2 regions of the Brevibacterium linens genome follow, and region 1 is predicted to be linked to the other one. Evidence: predicted binding sites of a transcription regulator. Region 1 holds the regulator's gene; the other holds the start of a gene.
The links. The regulator LexA, encoded in region 1, represses DNA repair genes until DNA is damaged. The targets are predictions, from matches to a motif close to TCGAACANNTGTTCGA.

Region 1 (10,205 bases):
CCGGGGGCGTGGACTGCGGCCGATCCTCGTCGGCGGGTCCGGGCTCTACGTGCGTGCTGCGGTCGACCATATGGAGTTCCCGGGCACCGACCCTCAGCTGCGGGCCCGCCTAGAGGCCGAGGTCGCCGTCGACCGGTGGGCGCTGCATCAGAAGCTGCGCGAACTCGACCCGAAAGCGGCCGAGAAGATCACCGTCAACGACCAGCGACGCATCGTTCGAGCCCTCGAGGTCATCGAACTCACGGGCCGTGCCTTCAGCGCTCAGCTGCCGGACTATCAGGAGATCGAACCGACCATCCATCTGGGCCTGAGCGTGGACCGAGCCGCGCTTCACGAGCGCATCGCCGCTCGCGTCGACCTCATGTGGGATCACGGATGGGTCGATGAAGTGATTCGGCTCCTCGACGCCGGACTGGCCGAAGGCAAGACGGCGTCGCGCGCCATCGGGTACGCACAGATCCAACGCCACCTGTCCGGAGAGCTCACCGCCGCCGAGGCGAAGGATGAGACGACGATCCGCACCCGGCAGTTCGCACGCCGGCAGGACACCTGGTTCCGTCGTGATCCGCGCATCCACTGGATCGACGGCAGTGCCGCCGACGCCGAGCAGAACCTGGCGGCCGCCCTCGACGTGCTGGGCGGGCACTGACGACATAGCGGCCGAGCCCGACATGGCGGCCGCGCTCGACGTCCTGAACGGGCATTGAAGACCTGAGCCGACCGTCACCGATAGGATGGAGCCATGAGCACTCCGGATACCCCGTTCGCCGCCTGGTCCGATGTCACCTTCGTCAAGGGACACGGCACCCAGAACGACTTCGTTCTGCTCTCCGACGACGACAGCAGGCTGGAGATGCATCCCGAAGCCGTGGCCACGCTCGCCGACCGGCGGGCCGGACTCGGCGCCGACGGCATCATCCGCATCGTCCGCTCCGCCGCCAGCGGCATCCCGGGAGCCGCCGAACAGGCCGACGCCGGTGCCGAATGGTTCATGGACTACTACAACAGCGACGGCAGCCTCTCCGAGATGTGCGGCAACGGCGTACGCGTCTTCGCCCACGCACTCGTGACCAGCGGCCGCGTCTCCGCCGAGGCCCGCGATATCCTCGTGGGCACCCGCGACGGAATCAAAACCGTGCGCACCACCCTCAACCCGGCCCTGGGGGTCCAGACCGGAGACGACGTCGTCGACACCGGCACGCCCGGACCCGGATCCGCCAGCGACGCCTGGTACACGATCGACATGGGCGAATGGTCACTCGACCCGTCGAGCAGCGTGCTCGTGACCACCGGAGGCATCGAGGTCGCCCGCCCCGGACTGCGCGTGTCCACCGGCAATCCGCACACCGTCGTTGCCCTGGCCGAGAACTCCGAACTCGCCGCCGCCGACCTGCGTGATGCCCCCGTCCTCGACCCCGTGCCCGCACAGGGCTCGAATGTCGAATACATCGTCATGGAGCCCGCCCGATCCGATGTGGCCGGGGGAGAAGGCGCCCTGCGCATGCGCGTGTTCGAACGCGGCGTCGGTGAGACCCGCTCCTGCGGAACCGGCGCCTGCGCGGCCGCGATCGCAGCCCACCACTGGGCAGGCGAGAAGTCACCTCTGCAGTGGAGAGTCGACGTGCCCGGCGGTCAGCTGCGCATCGAGATCGAACCTAATGCCGAAGGCACGAGCGGACGCGTCAGCCTCGCCGGACCCGCGGTCCTCGTCGCCGGCGGCACGATCAGCTGAGCTCAGCCGCGCTCGACCGTGAGCACGCGGAAGCCCTTCGACGATCCCGTGCGCACGACCTCGAAGCCGTCACCGAGCATCCCGGCGATCCACTTCTGCAGGGAATCGGCACCGAGGTTCTTCGACACGACGAGATCGGCGCGACCGCCCGGGGCCAGACGCGGCAGCCACGTCTCCAGGAGTTCGTGCAGTGCGTCCTTGCCGATGCGGATCGGGGGATTCGACCGGATCGCGGCGAACTGCAGGTCGGTGGGAACATCGGCGGCGGTGACGGTGTTGATCGTATCGAGACCCAGCCTGCGCGCATTCGCCGCGGTGGTCTCCAGGGACCGGGAGTTGACGTCGAGCGCCCACACTCGCACAGCCACCTCGGCGTCCTGGGCGTCCAAAGCCGTGTGCAGGGCGATCGGACCCCACCCGCAGCCGAGGTCGAGGACATCGCCGGCCGGCGGCTGAGGCAGATGCCGCAGCAGCACAGCCGTGCCGAGGTCGAGGCGAGTGGGCGAGAACGTGCCGGATACGGTTTCGACGGTGACGGCGCGGCCGGCCAGATCGAGGTTGAGTTCCCGCGACTTGGCCTCGCTGCTCGGCGATTCGGTGAAATAGTGCTCTGACACGGTTTCAGTGTAGACGGCTGTGGGAGAATTGATGGACACCACCGTCGGTGCGCACCGCCACGACCGGTGCGAGGCATGACGACGTCGGCACGAGAAGTCCCGTGCGGACGGCAGAGAACAAAGGAATGAATGACGTCTGAAGACAAAGAGCGTCGCAACGCGATGCTCGACCGTGTGCTCTCCCGAGGCGCCCAAGCCCTCGACGATCACGACACCACCCCCGAGGACGACCAGTTCGACCTCGCCGAGCGCGCCGCGCTCACCCGCGTGGCCGGACTGTCGACCGAACTCGAAGACATCACCGAGGTCGAATACCGTCAGGTCCGCCTCGAACGCGTCGTCCTCGCCGGCATCTGGAACACCACCCAGGCCGAAGCCGAGAACTCGATCCGCGAACTCGCCGCACTGGCCGAAACCGCCGGTTCCGACGTCCTCGACGCGCTCATCCAGCGCCGCGACAAGCCGGATCCCGGCACCTTCCTCGGCAAGGGCAAGGCCGCCGAGCTCGCCGAGGTCGTCGCCTCCGTCGGCGCCGACACCGTGATCATCGACTCCGAACTCGCCCCCAGCCAGCGGCGCGGACTCGAGGACGTCATCAAGGTCAAGGTCGTCGACCGCGTCGCGCTCATCCTCGACATCTTCGCCCAGCACGCGAAATCCCGCGAAGGCAAGGCCCAGGTCGAACTCGCCCAACTCGAATACCTCCTGCCGCGTCTGCGCGGTTGGGGTGAGTCGTTGTCCCGGCAGGCCGGTGGTCGTGTCGCCGGCGGTGCCGGAATCGGCTCCCGCGGACCCGGTGAGACGAAGATCGAACTCGACCGTCGCCGCATCCGTGCGCGCATGTCGAAGCTGCGCCGGGAGATCAACGCCATGGCGCCGTCTCGAGAGACGAAGCGGAAGAACCGCGCCCGCCATCATGTGCCGTCCGTCGCGATCGTCGGGTACACGAACGCGGGCAAGTCCTCCCTGCTCAACCTGCTCACCAACGCCGAGGTGATGGTGCAGAACGCCCTGTTCGCCACCCTCGATCCGACCGTTCGGCAGGCCAAGACCGCCGACGGCATCGTCTTCACCTACACCGACACCGTCGGGTTCGTCCGCAACCTGCCCCACCAGCTCGTCGAAGCCTTCCGTTCGACCCTGGAGGAGGCCGCCGGTTCGGATCTGCTCCTCCACGTCGTCGATGCCTCCCACCCGGATCCGCACGGTCAGATCCAGGCCGTGCGCAATGTACTGGGGGACGTGGAGACCGGGGACATCCCCGAACTTCTCGTGTTCAACAAGGCCGATATCGCCGAGGAGGCTGTGATCACCGGCCTCCGCGCGGAGTACCCCGACGCCCAGTTCGTCTCCGCCGTCTCGAAGGAAGGGATCGACGACCTCATCGAGGCCATCGAGAACCGCCTCCCCGTCCCGGATATCGACATGACCGTGCTCATTCCCTATGAACGCGGTGACCTCGTGTCGAAGATCTACGCCCTCGGCACGGTCGAACACGAATCGCACGGCACGGAAGGCACCAGCCTGCAGGCGAAGGTGCCGACCGAACTCGTCGACGAACTGCGCGAATTCCAACGTCCGGACCTGGTCATCGACGAGTGAAAGCAGTCGAGAACCTCCTCGAATCCGCTGTCGGCGCCATCGGCGGATCGCCACGTGAGGGTCAGCAGGAGATGGCGCAGGCGGTCGCCTCGTCGCTGGACAAGGGAATCCATCTGCTCGTGCAGGCGGGAACCGGTACCGGCAAATCGCTGGCCTACCTGGTGCCTGCCGCCGAGTACGTCACCCGTACCGGCGGGAAGGTCGTCGTGTCCACGGCGACCCTGGCCCTGCAGACGCAGATCATCCACCGCGACCTGCCCCGGCTGTTCAAGGCCGTGAAGAAGGACCTCGACCCGCTGCCCCGAGCGGCACTGCTCAAGGGGCGGCGGAACTATGTGTGCAAGCACAAGCTCGCCGGCGGATACCCGGACGAGGGCGAGGGCATGCTCTTCGACCTGGGGGCCGACGCCGAGGCGGGACGCAAACCCACCGAACGCTCGGGCCTGGGGGAGGAGATCCAGCGGATCCGCACCTGGGAGAAGACCACCGACACCGGTGACCGGGACGACCTCCTGCCCGGTGTCAGCGATCGCGCCTGGTCACAGGTGTCCGTCAACGCCTTCGACTGCCTCGGATCGAACTGCCCGCTGTTCACCGAATGCTTCGCCGAAATCGCCCGGAACAAAGCCGCCGAAGCCGATATCGTCGTGACGAACCATGCGCTGCTGGCCATCGACGCCTTCGGGGAATCGAACGTGCTGCCCGAACACGATGTCATCATCATCGACGAGGCCCACGAGCTCAAGGATCGGGTGACCGGCGCCCTGTCGGGGCAGATCAACACGAGCATGCTCTCGGCGGCGACGAGCTCCGTGCGCAAGCACACCACTGTCCAGGACGGGGTCGTCTCGCTGCTCGACTCCGCCGCGGCGGCACTCGAACGCGCCCAGACCTCGGTGCCCGAGGGACTCATCCTGCATATGAGCGAGGCCCTCGGTCTGGCACTGGCGCAGATCCGTGACTCCGCCCGCCAGATCATCAACGACATCGGCGGCAAGACCGAGGATGCCGATGCCGGTCGGCAGATGGCCAAGGCGCGCTGCCAGGAGATCTTCGAACTCGCCGAACGCTTCTGTGACCCGGGCAAGAACGACGTCATCTGGCTGTCGCGCTCGACCTTCCGGGAGAAGGAGACGACGAATCTCGTCGTCGCGCCCTTGAGCGTGGCCGGGACCATGCGCAACGGCATCTTCGAAGAATCCACGGTTGTGGCCACCTCGGCGACTCTGTCCCTGGGTGGCAACTTCGACGCGGTGGCAGCCTCGTTGGGACTATTCGGACCGGATGCCCCGAAATGGGACAGCCTCGATGTCGGATCCCCGTTCGACTACGGGAAGCAGGGGATCCTCTATGTCGCTTCTCACCTGCCCAAACCCGGACGCAGCGGGCTGAGCGAGGAGGCGCTGACCGAACTCGAGAAACTCGTCGAATCCTCGAACGGCGGGGCACTGGGCCTGTTCTCCTCCCGGGCGGCGGCCAATGCGGCAGCCGAACACCTGCGGACGAAGTTCGATTTCCCCATCCTGCTCCAAGGCGATGACGGCCTGCCGGCGCTGGTCTCTCAGTTCACGGCCGACGAGGAGACCTGCCTGTTCGGAACCATGTCACTGTGGCAGGGAGTCGATGTGCCGGGACGGACGAACCGCCTGGTCGTCATCGACCGTCTGCCCTTCCCTCGCCCCGACGATCCGCTCATGCAGGCGCGAGCACGCGATGCCGACCAGCGGGGAGTCAACGGATTCATGGCGGTGTCGGCCACGCATGCCGCACTGCGTCTGGCTCAGGGCGCCGGACGCCTCATCCGGTCGACCAAGGACAGGGGAGTGGTGGCCGTGCTCGACTCACGGCTGCGCTCGGCCCGGTATGCCGGGTTCCTCGTCAATTCGATGCCGCGGATGTGGCCGACGACGAATTCCGGTCTCGTCCGCAAGAGCCTGGCACGGCTGGCCGAAACCGACGAAGGATGACACAAAGGCCCGCGACCGATTCGGTCGCGGGCCTTTGCGTTCAGACTGCGGAGAGCCGGCAAAGGGTCAGAGGCGACGGATGACGGCGACGACGAGGCCCATGATCTGCGCGTAGGTGCCGTCGATGGGTTCGTAGTTCTCGTTCTGCGGCATCAGCCACTGCTGACCGGCCTTGCGTTTGAGCGTCTTCACCGTGGCCTCGCCGTCGAGCAGGGCGGCGACGATCTGACCGTTGTCAGCTGTGTGCTGCTTGCGCACGACCACCCAGTCGTCGTGGCAGATGGCGGCCTCGATCATCGAATCGCCGACGACCTTGAGCAGGAACATCTCACCTGAGCCGACGACCTGGGTCGGCAAGGAGAAGACATCGTCGACTTCCTGTTCGGCCAGGATCGGACCACCGGCGGCGATGCGTCCGACGACCGGCACCTGCACGGTGTTGTTGGCCAGCTCCTCGTACTTCGCGCGCTCGGCCTCTTCCTCTTCGAACGGGTTGACCACTTCGATGGCACGCGGGCGCTTCGGGTCGCGGCGGACATAGCCGAGGCGTTCGAGCTGGGAGAGCTGGTGGGCGACGCTGGAGAGGGAGGCCAGCCCGGCGGCCTTGCCGATCTCGCGCATGCTCGGCGGGTAGCCGTTGGTCACGACCGCGCGTTCGATGGTCTCGAGCACGAGACGCTGACGGGGAGTGAGGCGGAAGTCGCCCTCACCGGAAGACCCCTCAGGGATCTGGACCACGTCGTCATCGGTGCGAGCGGCAGCGATCTCGCTGGCAACATCTTCGTTGCGAGGCCTGCCTCTGCCCCGTTTGTTCTGAACCATTGCTCGTTCCCCTTCGTTCTATTCCCTGCCGCTGAACGCCGTGATCTCCGCTTCGGAAATTCTCGTGTCAGTGCCGACTGAGATGGTTCTGACAGATCAATCAACAACGCTGGTTCCCTCTCATTGTCGCATAGATGTTCGAGTTGGACTGGACATTTGTTCGATTGGCATGTTGAATAGAACAGACGTTCTACCGATTACTGGTGGAATCGTACGAATGAAAGAGGTAATGCGATGTCTGCACAGAACACCGAGCTGCACCTGACCCCTCGTGGACGCCAGGCTGTGCGCCTTCTCCGGACCCTGCTCGTCGCTCTCGTCGTCATCGGCGGGGCGGTCCTCCTCGCCACCCAGTCGTTCTCGGCCGCTGCTGTTGCCGAATCGGAGTCGGAGAGCATCGGCATCGACGCCGAGGCGGTCGTCGTCGGTGAGGGCGAATCGCTGTGGACCGTGGCGTCGAATCTCGGCATCGAACGCGACACCCGCGATGTGGTTGCCGATATCGTCGAGATCAACCACCTGGACACCCCGACGGTTCACCCCGGCCAGACCCTCGACGTCCCCGTCCGCTGAGGCCGAACCCTGCTCGACCGGCAGGGCGCCGGCCCGACCGGCAGCGCGCTGACCCGTTCGATCGGATGAGCCGACCGGCCGATCTCGATGCCCGACCCGCCGCCCGGGCGGCGGGGACCTCTCGGTAGAATGATCGCCGTGGGAAACATCGACTCTCTGCCAGTGCGTTCAGACCTCGTCGGCCTCAAGCCGTACGGGGCTCCGCACCTCAATGTGCCGGTCCAGCTCAACGTCAACGAGAACGCATATCCGCTTCCGGACGTCGTCGTCGAGAGCATGCGCGCAGCCGTCGACGATCACTTCGCCGGACTCAACCGATATCCCGATCGCGAATTCACCGCACTGCGCGAACATCTCGTCACCTACTTGGACGGTGTGAACGAACGTGCCGGAGACACCGTCGACCTCGACCCCTCCATGATCTGGGCCGCCAACGGGTCGAACGAAGTGCTCAGCCATATCGTCCAGGCCTTCGGCGGACCGGGCCGCACCGTTCTCGGGTTCACTCCCTCCTATTCGATGCACCCGCTCATCACCACGGGCACCGGAGCCGATTGGCAGCACGTCGAACGCAAGGACGATTTCACTCTCGATGCCGAGACGGTCGCCGCCGAAGTGGCGCGGGCGAATCCGGACATCGTCTTCCTGTGCACCCCGAACAATCCGACCGGCACCTCGATCGGCCTCGACGTCATCGAAGCCGCCTACGACAACTGCGCAGGAATCGTCATCGTCGACGAGGCATATGCGGAATTCTCCCGCCCCGCCAAGTCCTCGGCGATGACTCTGCTCGACGGCCGGCCCCGCCTCGTCGTCTCCCGGACCATGAGCAAGGCCTTCGCCTGTGCTGGCCTGCGCTTGGGCTACGCCATCGCCGCCCCCGAGCTCATCGACGTCCTCCGCCTCGTCCGCCTGCCCTACCACCTGTCCGAGGTCACTCAGGTGCTCGCCTGCACGGCACTCGAACACGCGGAGCTGCTGCTGGGCAACGTCGACCGACTCATCGACTCGCGCAACCGCATGTCGAGCCACCTCGCCGAGGCGGGTTTCACCGTCCACGACAGCGATTCGAACTTCGTCCTCTTCGGCAACATCGCCTCACCGGCCGAGCTGTGGCAGAAGCTGCTCGATCGCGGAATCCTCATCCGCGATATCGGCATCACCGGCCACGCCCGCGTCAACGCCGGCACCGAGGCAGAGACCGAAGCGTTTCTGACCGCCATCGACGAGATCCTCGCCGACGACCCTGACCTCCTCGCGGACCGTCCGCAGTCTCCGACCCCGTCACCAGCCGCCCCGACGAAAGGCACTCCATGAGGCAGGCCCAGAACTCACGCACCACCTCCGAGTCCACGGTGTCCGTGTCCGTCAACCTCGACGGCACCGGTACCTCGACCATCTCCACGAGCGTGCCGTTCTTCGACCATATGCTCACCGCCTTGTCGAAGCACTCGATGATCGACCTCGACATCACCGCCACCGGCGACACCCACATCGACGTCCACCACACCGTCGAAGACACCTCCATCGTCCTCGGCCAGACCATTCGCGAAGCACTCGGCGACAAGGTCGGCATCCGCCGCTACGGCTTCGCCGCCGTGCCGCTGGACGAAGCACTGGCCCAGTGCGTCGTCGACGTCTCCGGTCGTCCCTACTTCGTCCACGAAGGCGAACCCGAAGGCCAGCAGTACCACCTCATCGGTGGTCACTTCACCGGTTCGATGACCTCCCACTCGCTGGAATCGATCGCCTTCAACGGCGGACTGACCGTCCACCTCGACCTGGTTCGCGGCCGCGACCCGCACCACATCGTCGAAGCCGAATTCAAGGCCTTCGCCCGCGCGCTGCGGCAGGCCGTCGAGACCGACCCGCGGAGCAACTCCGTTCCCAGCACCAAGGGAGTCCTGTGAGCACGACCGTCATCGTGACCCCTTTCGGGGTCGCCCAGCAGCTGGCCGCCGCCTGCGTGCTGTCGAACATCTCCGGCACCATCGTGCCGATCGGTGAGTTCAGCGGCATCGTCCTCGCCGACACCGATGTCGAAGCCGGCAACGAGGCGGCCGCGGCGATCTCGAAGCTCGCCGGCAAACATGAGGTCCTCCTCCTCGTGCGCAGCGAAGAGCAGATCGACGCCGGCCACTTCCGCCACGGCGCCCGAGAATCCGATGTGCCGGCCGGACTGGCACTGAAGAACCTCCCCGATGTCCTCGAAGGGCTGCTGCTCGAAACCGTTGCCGCAGACGACGTCGAAGGCAGCATCAGAACCGATTCGATGACGAAGCTGCAGGCCAGTGCGGCCACGATGAGCCCGGGACGGGCAGCCATGGCGCGCACGGCACTGCTGTGGATCATCGCCGCCGTCCTCGCCGGACTCGTCACCGCCTTCGGCATTGCGCTCGCGCTGGGCGGGAACACCATCGCCTGGGTCGTCGCCGTGCTCGGCGTCATCGTCCTCGGGTTCTCCCTGTGGAGGATCTGGTCAGTGCTGAGCAAGGGGGCGAAGCGATGAGGACAGTCGCCGTCCTCGACTACGGAGCCGGCAATGTCCGCTCCGCCGTGCGTGCAGTCGCCGCGGCCGGTGCCGAGGTCACGCTCACGGCCGACCGCGATGTCATCAACGACTCCGACGGACTGCTGGTCCCCGGGGTCGGCGCGTTTTCGGCCGTGATGGCCGGACTCGACAACGTCGGGGGAGTCGACCTCATCCGTGCCCGCCACGAACAGGGCCGACCGCTGCTCGGCATCTGCGTCGGCCTCCAGGTGTTCTTCTCCCGCGGTGAGGAACACGGCGTGAAGACCGACGGCATCGGCCTGTGGCCCGGCGCCGTCACCGGCCTCGAAGCCCCGGTCATCCCGCATATGGGTTGGTCGAAGGTCAGTGCACCTGCAGAC
Region 2 (10,205 bases), 1.1 Mb from region 1:
ATGATCATCCCCGCCGAGGCGGCACCGTGGTTCGCATGTCCGAGCGCGGATGCGGCCGGACCGAGATCAAGGGAGCCCGGGGCCGGGACGATGTGTCCGGCGTGGGCGTGGAGGGCCGCCTCGGCGGAGGTGGAACCGGTCCCTGCGGTCCCGGTCTGACCGGTTCCGGAATGGGCGGTTCCCGTGTGCGCCCCCGCATGGGCGAGGGTGCGGGCGGACCAGCTCATCGTCAGGTGCATGAGCACCTGCCCGAGGCCGAGCAGTCCGGCCAGAGTGAGATAGCCCAGGCGCCTGCCGGCGACGATCATCGCCGCCCACAGGACGAGGACGAAGACGACCACAGTGCCGGGAACCGAGATTCCGCCTCCGGCGGCGAGGTGCATGAGCAGGGCGAGGAGGGTCGTGAAGAGAGCGGCGAAGAGCGCGCGCACGGACTTCGTCCATCCGGTCATGGGTCCTCCTCTCAGCTCGCTCCCACATTCTACTCAACGTAGAACACTTTCGGGAAGGCGGCTGAGCCTACATCCGCAGCCAGGTATCGGCGGTCTTCTTGACCATAGCGCCGGCGCCAGCGGCAGCATCGCCCCAGGTGACAAGCTTTCCGTTGGGATCTGTGGTGGAGTCGGAGAGGACGACGACGTCGAAGTTGCACACAAGGCCCGCCATCGCCGAGGCGTAGACGGCTCCGGGGGTGCTCGCCGAGGAGGCGCTGGCGTCGGCATCGCCTCCCGCTTCGGCGGCAGGGTCAGTGGCATCGCTGCCAGCTCCAGCGCCTGGCTCGCCTGTGTTGGCGTCGGCGCCGGGCGTGGCCGAGGTGGCGTCGGCGCCGGCGATGATGATCCGGTCGACGGAGAGGTCATGCAGACCTGCGGCCAGATCGTCGATGCCTTCGAACACATCGGGGCTCTCGGAGCGGAGTACGAGATCCTCTTCGTCGGGAACGAAGATGCTCAGCTCCTCATCGGGAGTGTCGGCGAGGTCGGCCTTCGTCGACGCGAAGATGAGCACACCGCCCACAGCGCGGGTCCGGGTGACGATATCGCCGAGGGTCTCCATGGCGTCATCGCTGGGGTAGCTGGCGTCGTCGGTATCAATGAGGAGCAGGGCATCCATACTCCAATCGTGCCACGACCGCCTGACACTTTCGAAGCCGGAACACTGCCGCGGAGGCCTCCGTGAAGTGGGCCGGAGGCAGCACGAGTCATCGGCATGCGCTTCTGCAGACATCTGGCAAGAGTCTATGGTTCTATGATCGAACATCGACGAACACGTTATATCTATTCGAACTTTTTTTCGATTCTCTATGGCATTCTATTGCCTTGGAGAGTAAACTGGATTCCAACAACAACGATGTTGGTGAACGGAAATCATCCCCATGACCCTCACTCCCGAACGCAGCTCCGATCATTCCGCTCGGAACGCCGACAACTCCCCGCAGACCAGCGGTCACCCGCTGCTGGCCGACGAAGAGTGGGCGGATCTCAGCCGTTTTGCGCCCGAGGTCACCTCTTCGATCACTCAGCTGATGAGCCTCAAAGATGAGCTGCGCACGTTCGATCGCCCCATGGGACCGGAACAGGCCATCATGCTCGCCGATGGGGTCGAGGCGATCACACGCATCAACGACGCGTTGTCGACGCTCGCACTCTCCGTCTGCGAACGCGTCGGAACACCCAGCGATTTCGGCGCCAAGTCGACGAAATCGCTCATCGAGAACCGATTCAACCTCACCGGCGCGGAGGCGAACCGCCGCACCGATATGGCCAAGAACCTCGGCGGACGCGTCGATATGGCCGGCCAGGCTCTGCCGCCTCTCTACCCGGTCGTCGCGGATGCGCTCCATGCCGGCACGATCTCCGCCGCCCAGGCGTCTGTCATCGAAGACTGCATGCGCAAGCTGCCCACGTGGGTCAGTCAGGCCGTCCGCAGTGACGTCGAGACACGATTGGTCGACAACGCACCCAAGGTCCGCCTCAAGGACCTGCGCGAGATCTTCGGCAAACTCATGGGCTACATCGACCCGGACGGAGAAGAACCGAAAGACTCAAGCGACCGCTCGGCTTACAACATGTCCATGCGTGCCAGGGCCAACGGCGACTGGGAGCTGCGTGGGCTGCTCGACCCCGTCACCGGGGGCACTCTCAACGGACTGCTGACCTCACGGATCCAAGCTGCGGGAGAAGACGACAAGACCAACGCTGACAAAGCCGGCACCGACACCGCCGGTGCTGACGAGAGCGGCGCCGGCATCAAGACCGCCGCTCCTGAGGCAACGAGCTCGCCGCTGCCCGATGAAGAGCTGCTCGAGATCGTCGATGCGGTGCTCTCCGGCGACCGGTATGACGCGAAGCGAGTTCCGGAACCCGATCTCGATGCAGCTCGCACGACCGGGAATCCGGCCGCCGCCCCCGGCGTCGGCATTCGTGAGGACGGCGGTTTCGTCGACGTCAGCGCCGAACAGCCCTCGGCACGTGAATGGATCTACGAACGATTCGCCGGCCTCGTCACCACGATCGATAAACAGCGGACGGCTGCAGGAGCGCCTTATGCTCTCGTCATCAACGCCACCGCCGAAGATCTGGCCAAAGGCACGGGACACGGCACCACGGGCGCCGACAATCCCATTCCCATCAAGGAACTGAGGAGAAACGGCCTCAACGGCTCGCTGTTCTTCCACCTCATGAGCGACAAGGCCAAGACGATGCAGGTGGCCACAGAACAGCGCTTCGCCAATCGCAGACAGCTGGCAGTGATCACCGCCCGCGACCGAGGCTGCACCTTCCCCGGCTGTGACGCCCCTCCCGGTTGGTGCGATGCCAACCATGTGATTCCATGGACGCTCGGCGGCAAGACGGAGATCAACAATCTCGCGCTGCTCTGCAGCCATCATCACCACCTGCTCGACCGCACCGATTGGGACACGGTGATGCTCTTCGACGGGCGACCGGCCTACGTTCCGCCCGCCGCAAAGGACCCGGCTCGTAAGCCGATCCTCCACGCCCGCTTCATCGCGGACGACATCGTCGACTCCCTGTTCGACAAATAGCCGCCCCACTTTCAGGGGACAGCTGTGCCCACTTTCCAAGTTCAGCCGGGCTCAGCCGGATTCAACTCGGCTCGGTCCGGTTCAGCCCGGTTCGGTCCGGTTCGGCCCGATTCAGTCCGGTTCGGCCCGGTTCAGCTGCGTGACGGGCGCAGTCGCATCGGTCAGCCCTTCGAACTCAACGAGGCTCAGACGGATTCAGCAATGTTCGACCGGAGTCAACCGCCGAACCGCGAGCCTCGGATGCTCATGTCCCCATCGAGGAGCAGGAGTTCAGCCGGCATTCCGGGAGCCAACAGGCTGCCGGCATCGGCGGCACCACCCACCGCACGCAGAGAATCACCCGACCCCGGCACACCACCCACTGCACGCAGTGGAACGAGCCCCGCGGACTGCACAGCGTCGAACGGGCTGACCCCGACCTCGGTGACGGCCCGCTTCACGGCTTCGTCCATCGTCAACGTGGACCCCGCGATGGCTCCCTGAGTGCCGTCGGCGGTGACCAGGCGCGCCGCGGCATCCTTGACTTCGACCGGGAGCGAACCGAGGTGATAGCTCCCGTCGTGCAGGCCCGTCGCCGCCATGGCATCGGTGATGAGCGCGAGGCGTCCGGGCACGAGTTCATGGAGCATGCGCGCGACAGGGGCGACGACGTGGACGCCGTCATTGATGAGTTCGACGGTGACATGCTCAGCTTCGGCCGCAGCCAGGACCGGCCCCGGAGCACGATGATGGATGCCCGGCATCGCGTTGAATGCGTGGGTGAGGATGCTTGCTCCCGCCTCGAACGCCTGCGCGGTCAGTTCGAAGTCGGCGGCCGTATGACCGACGGCCACACGCACGCCCGCCGCAGAGAACCGCGCGATCGCATCGAGCGCACCGGGCAGTTCGGGGGCAATCGTGATCTGCGCGAGAGTTCCGTCTGCGGCTTCGAGGATCGCCTCGGCGGCCTCCGGGGTCGGCGACGTGAGCACCTCAGGGGCATGCGCACCCTTGAAATCCGGAGACAGGAACGGCCCTTCGGCATGCAGCCCCATGACCATGGCCCGATCGCGGACGAGACCGGCTCCGGCACGCAGGGACCGGCACAGACCGTCGATCGTGTCCGAGACGTAGGACAGCGCGAGCCTGCCGGTGCCGTGAGCCCGATGCACGTCGAGGATCGCATCCATCGCCTCGATCCCGTCCTCGGCGCTTGCGCCGCCCGCACCGTGGCAGTGGATGTCGACGAACGCGGGAGCCACGTATCCGCCGGCGGCGTCGATGACCTCTCCCCGCCCCGAGGCGGCTCCGTCCTTCCAGCCGTCCCCACGGCCCCGTGCCGTGACCGTACCTTCGGCGATCGCGATCCACGTATCCGCGGTCTCCTCGGTGAACGTCGCCCGATCACCGTCGAGGACGCACGCATTGTGGATGACCGCCTCGGCGGGGATCTGTGCGGTCTGTGTCATCGAGGTCCTTCCATCGCTCTGCGAACACAACATTCAGGGTACGGAATCGGATTGTGAACTGCCTACCGCAGGGTCCCGGCGAGCTCCCCCTCCGCAGGGTCCCGGCGAGCAGAGTGTCGACGGGCGGGGTCCCGGCGAGCTCCCCCTCCGCAGGGTCCCGGCGAGCAGAGTGTCGACCGGCGGTGTGCCGGCGAATCGGCTATCGGCTCGTCCCGGGGGCGCGGACGAACCAGTAGCCGCCCCGAACCGGCAGCCGCCCCGCCCCGGGGCGCAGACGAACCGTTTGCCTCCCCACCTCAGGAAGCCGACGGATCGACTGCCGACTCAGCCCAGCGTGCGGACTCGGTCCGCGTCGATGCCGAGCACGTGCGAGTCGAGGAACGCGAGCACGGTTCGGTACCAGACCTCGGCGTTCCCACGGCCGAGGATCCAATGCCCCTCGTCGGGGAAATAGAGGAACCGGTGCTGAGTGTCGCCATCGGCGTCGAGCGGAGTCTTCGCCCGGGTGAGCAGGTCCAGCCACAGTTCCTGGCCCTGCCCGATCGGCACCCGGTAGTCCTTGTCACCGTGGATGACGAGCATCGGCACCTCGATGTCATCGGCGAACAGGTGCGGCGAATACTGCGCCGACTGTTCCCGCATCGCCTGATCCCAGGACGAATTGTCCGTCGTCCGCCCCATCGACGTGGTGTTCCACAGGGAGGCATGGGTGACGATGCACTTGAACGCGCTGCCGGTGTGCCCGGCCACCCAGTTGGCCATGTACCCGCCGTAGGATCCGCCAGCCAGGCCGATGCGTTCGGCATCGATGTCCGTCCTCTCCCCTGCGGCCTCGGTCAGCGCCATGATGTCGGTGAACGGAGTGCCGCCGAGCTGCTGCTGCCCGCGATCGATCATCGCCTGCCCATATCCGGTGGAGATCGCCGGATCCGGCAGCAGCACAGCATAACCGGCGGCCGCAAAAGGACCCGGATTCCACCGGTAGGTCCACGCATTCCACGACCCCCACGGTCCGCCGTGGGCGAAGACGACGAGCGGATGCGGCCCCTCCCCCTCCGGCAGGACCAGCCACGCACGGATCGGCGTGCCGTCCTCGGCACGGACCTCCACCTCGGTGAGGGTGCCTTCCTCGTCGAGGACCGTCGCCGGGTTCGCGAGTTCGCTGATGACCCCGGTGGCGAGGTCGACGGAGAGCGGCAGAGGCGCGACATCGATCGCCGAGGCGGTCGCCACGACCGTGTCCTCACGCAGGGCCAGCCCCGAGAACGAATACTTCTGATCGGTTCCCCCGACGAGCCGCCTGGGCTGCGCATCATTGACATCACCGATGAAGATGCTGCCGCGGCCGTGATCATCGGCGGTGGCCACAATGGTCGAATCGTCCGCCCAGATCGGAGAGAACCAGAAGTCGGCATCCGGCCACACGGACTTCAGTTCCGCGGTCTCCAGGTCGAGGACCTTGAGTTCGGCCGCGAGGTTGGTCTGCGGAGTCCAGGCTTGTACGCGGGTGACCAGCGCTTTCGTTCCGTCCGGGCTGATGGCTTCGATGTCGAAGCTGTGATCGGCTGCCGGTTTCGTCAGACGGTGCAGTTCGGGTTCCCCGTCGAGGTCCACGCGCCAGATCTCACTGGCCTCGAGCTGGCCGGGGATCGGCTTCTCGAGCTGGACGAGGACGAAGCGTGCCTCATCGTCGACGGCCCAGTCGACCAGTCGACCGGACGGCAGAGACAGGTAGCGGAACCCCAAGCCCGACGGGGTACTCAGCTCGTCGCTGACTTCGGGAAAGTCGGCGGCCGCCTCGTTGAGGGTGGCCACGGCCAGGGTCTGTCGGCCCGGCCCCAGATCGTGATCCCAGCGGCGGACCGGAAACCCGGTGTGGAGGATCCCGCTGACCTTCGCGTCACTGCGTTCGGAGCTGAATTCCTGATGGTCGTTTTCGTCGGCGGCCCATGTATGGACGGGAAACTCGACGACGATGGTCTCGCCCTTGACCTCGATGCGGGAGAAACCGCCCGAGTGGTCGGCGAGTTTGCGGGCCTCTCCGTTGTCCGGCAGCGCCCACAGGCTCGGGGACTCAGCATCTTTGCCGTCCTCGCCTTTGCGCTTGGAGGCGAAGACGATCGTGCCGTTCTCACTCAGCGCGGCCGGACCCACGGACTGGTCGCCGCGAGTGATGCGTCGGGGCTCCTCCCCGCTGATATCGGCGAGGTGGCTGAGAGAGGAATTGCCCTCGGAGTTGAGGAACGAGTACTGGGCGATGACGCGGCCGTTCTGATTCGTCAAGAGGCCTTGCAGGCGGCGGGCGTCGAGGAGTCGGGTCACTGCATCGTGGGTCGTCATCTTCCCATCCTAGGTCCCAACGTCGACTCCCGGGTGAGATCCGAGAAAACTCCAGTTCACCGAGGCGGCCGGTCGGTCCGCGTTCGCGGTCGGGATCGCCGAGGCGGCCGGCCGGATTGCGTTCGCGGTCCGGGGCGCGTTCGCGGTCAGGGCAGTCGGGGGTCGCGGCCACGTGATCGCCGCGCCGTTCGACACTCCGCGGAAAGTCAGCGGAAGCTCGGTGCCGGAACCCTCTCACCATCGATCGTCACCGTCGGCAGCATCTTCTTGAAGTCCTCCGCCACTTCGGTGTTCGTCTTCGGTGTGCGCATCTCGATGGACAGATTCACCAGGCGTCCGTTGATCTTGTAACCCGTCTGCACGCCGAACGCATAAGTGGGTTTGCTGTTGAGAGCGAGGATCTCTGTGGGACCGACTTCACCCTGATAGCTCCAGTACTCCCCCGCGGCCAGAGATCCCGTCTGCTCGGCCAACACCTGTGAGTCCTGTTCGGAGAAGTTGTAGCGTCGCTTACTGTCGACGACTTCCTGCGCGCTGTCACCGTATTCGTCAGTGCAGTTGACGAGGATGATATCGGCGCGAGAACTGTCATTGCCGTGAGTGAAGACGTGGAACTGATCGGTGCTGCCGCTGCTGTCCCTCCAGTCATCGCCGAGCGCGAAGCTGAGTTCGACCGGGCAGCTGCCGCCGAATGTCACCGACGTCTTCGTCATCCCCTCGGGGATTCCGGCCTCGGTGGGTGTGCCCGTGGGCTCGGGGCCGGCGGTCTCCTGCACACCGATCCGCATGGGCCCGGAAGATTTGTCTTCGGTGCGGATCTGGAAGACCGAACACCCGCTGAGCAGGACGGTCAGTGCGAGTGTGCCGGCGGCCGCGGCTCGCCGCACCGAGGCTGGTCTGCCCGAGACGGCTCTGCCCATTGCGGACCTCCCCGCTGGGAGGCCCTTCGACGCGACGCTCCCCGCGGAGGAGGTCGACGATGCCGCTCGTCCGGTCACCGGTCTCACCGCTGGTCACCGTGCCGACGCTGGTCCGGGTACCCCGCTTCCGGGCCGTTCTGGTTCGGCTGAGCCTGTCCGTACTGCTGCTGAGGCGGCTGCTGACCTGAATTGGGCTGGCTGCCCACGTGCGGCTGGCCGGTGGGTCTGGGGCCGCCGGCGGGAGGCGGGCTGCCGACCGGTTGCTGTCCGAAACTCTGCGGCCCGGAATCGGACTGACCGCCCACGCGCGGCTGTCCATAGCCCGGGTTCTGTCCGCCGACGTTCGGTGCCTGCCGGGGCGGTTTGAACTGCGAATGCTGGCCGGAATCGGGTGGGAATCCACCAAAGACCGACTCCCCCGTCCGACGGTTGACCAGGTTTCCGTCGACTCTCTCGAGGCGACGCTTCGACGTCCGCCGGGGAGTGCCGAGGATCCGCCCCTGCAGTTCGGCCTCATTCGGCTGCCGGGGAGGCAGGAATCCGGGTGCCCGCCGCGAATCCGCCTGCTGTACCGGCTGCACCGCATGCGAACCGGCGGCGACCCGATCCATATGATCCGACATCTGCGGAACGGTCACGGGTGCGGCATCGGCGAGGACCGGCAGAACCATACGCACCGAGGTGCCCACGCCCTCCTGGCTGAACAGCTGCACGGATCCGCCGTGCCTGGTGACGATGGCACGCACGAGCGAGAGCCCCATCCCCGAACCGGCCACCGCCCGCACACGAGAACCGCGAGAGAGCTCGTCCCAGACGTTCTCCTGTTCGGCCAGCGGGATGCCGCTGCCCGTGTCGGCGACCTCGACGACGACCCAGCGATGACCGTCGATGATCTGCTCATTGGCGCGCAGCTCAACGACCTCGGCCTGAGACGAGTATTTGAGGGCGTTGCCCAGCAGGTTGAGGATCGCGGTGAGCAGCAGATCCTCTTCACCGGCGACATCGGGCAGTCGCCAGGGAGCGCGGGCGACGGTGGCCACGATCATCCGATCCTCGGCGCCCGGCGCAGTCGAGGCGTCCTCGACGGCCTGATGGATGAGCGCATCGAGATCGACGCGGGCGTATTCGATGATGCGCGTCTCGACATCGGCGAGTTTGCGCAGATCGGCCAGCAGTCGGGCGACCCGGCGTGAGGACACGTCGACCTGCTTCGCTGCCGGCTCCACCTCGCTCAGCGTGCCGCCGTCACGGACGACCTCGCGGATGCTCGCCGCCGAGGTGCGCAGCGCCGTCAGCGGATTCTTCAACTCGTGATCGAGTCGGATGAGCATCCGATTGCGCTTCGTCATCGAATCCTCGGCCGCGGCTGTCTCGATGGATTCCCGCAGCGCGGCCTCACGCTTCTTCAGATGCCGCCAGCCGAACCAGGCACCGACGGCCAGACCGCCGAGCACGATGACGACCAGCAGCAGGAACAGCCAGACCTGGATCTCGAAGACAAGGAAGTTCGTCATAGACTGCTCTGACCGTCCTCGCCGCGGACCTCACCGACGAACCGATAGCCGCGCCCCTGCACGGTGGCGATCCACCGGGGCTCTGCGGCATCTTCGCCGAGCACACGACGCAGCTCGGCGACACGGGAGTCCACGGCACGCGTGCCCACGGCCTCTTCGAATCCCCACAGCACTTCGAGCAGGCGGGACCGTTCGATGAGTTCGTCCTTGTGCACCATGAGGTACTCGAGCAGGGTGAAGCCCTTCGGCGTGATGACGAGTTCACGCTGCCCCAACCAGGCCCGGCGTCCGACTCGGTCGACGCGCAGGCCGAAGCTGGACACGAGCACCGGGGCCGTGGCCAGAGGCGGGCCGTCATTGCGGGTGCGACGCAGGACGGCACGGATGCGGGCGACGAGCTCGTGCGGATCGAAGGGCTTGTTGAGGTAGTCGTCGGCGCCCTCTTCGAGTGCCATGGCCCGCTCGACTCCTTCGCCGACCTGGGTCAGCAGCAGCACCGGAACCCAGTTCTCCTCCTGGCGCAGTCGACGCAGCACCTGCCGCCCGTCGGCTCCGGGCATGAGCACGTCGAGGACGCACACATCGGGTCTGTGGCGGTGGATCTCGTCGAGGGCGAGCAGTCCGTCGCTGGCGGGCAGCACCCGGAATCCGGAGCGTTCGAGGAACGGCACGACCGCTCTGAGGACGTCCGGCTCATCATCGGCGACCAAGACGAGTGGTTGGGGCTGGGTGTGATTGTCAGCCGTCATGGTGGTCAGTTCCGGTTCCTCTCTGGCGTTCCCAGGCGATCTCTCTCGCCTCGGCGCGGTCGACCGCCTCGGCGAGTTCATCTCGGTACAGCATAGATCGACGCAGGTGCTTGGTGCGATATCCGGCGCGGCCGACCATATGCGTGGCGACGGGGATCGTCACCAGCTGGAAGGAGATGATGATCGCC

Region 2: CXR29_RS16205 (HNH endonuclease signature motif containing protein) is a predicted target of LexA. The motif match lies at 1,282-1,297, and genes of this name have one in related genera.

What each region holds. Positions count from the first base shown of each region.
Region 1 is NZ_CP026734.1:2,465,544-2,475,748, reverse strand. Features, by position in the region: gene miaA (tRNA (adenosine(37)-N6)-dimethylallyltransferase MiaA) at 1-649, shown strand, start outside; gene dapF (diaminopimelate epimerase) at 743-1,732, shown strand; gene CXR29_RS11200 (class I SAM-dependent methyltransferase) at 1,735-2,349, opposite strand; gene hflX (GTPase HflX) at 2,479-3,951, shown strand; gene CXR29_RS11190 (ATP-dependent DNA helicase) at 3,948-5,918, shown strand; gene lexA (transcriptional repressor LexA) at 5,985-6,740, opposite strand; gene CXR29_RS11180 (LysM peptidoglycan-binding domain-containing protein) at 6,975-7,313, shown strand; gene CXR29_RS11175 (histidinol-phosphate transaminase) at 7,452-8,630, shown strand; gene hisB (imidazoleglycerol-phosphate dehydratase HisB) at 8,627-9,223, shown strand; gene CXR29_RS11165 (hypothetical protein) at 9,220-9,822, shown strand; gene hisH (imidazole glycerol phosphate synthase subunit HisH) at 9,819-10,205, shown strand, end outside.
Region 2 is NZ_CP026734.1:3,585,744-3,595,948, forward strand. Features, by position in the region: gene CXR29_RS16195 (hypothetical protein) at 1-452, opposite strand, end outside; gene CXR29_RS16200 (hypothetical protein) at 520-1,113, opposite strand; gene CXR29_RS16205 (HNH endonuclease signature motif containing protein) at 1,376-3,046, shown strand; gene CXR29_RS16210 (N-acetylglucosamine-6-phosphate deacetylase) at 3,262-4,494, opposite strand; gene CXR29_RS16215 (S9 family peptidase) at 4,819-6,834, opposite strand; gene CXR29_RS16220 (hypothetical protein) at 7,041-7,754, opposite strand; gene CXR29_RS16225 (sensor histidine kinase) at 7,838-9,268, opposite strand; gene CXR29_RS16230 (response regulator transcription factor) at 9,265-10,017, opposite strand; gene mnhG (monovalent cation/H(+) antiporter subunit G) at 10,007-10,205, opposite strand, start outside.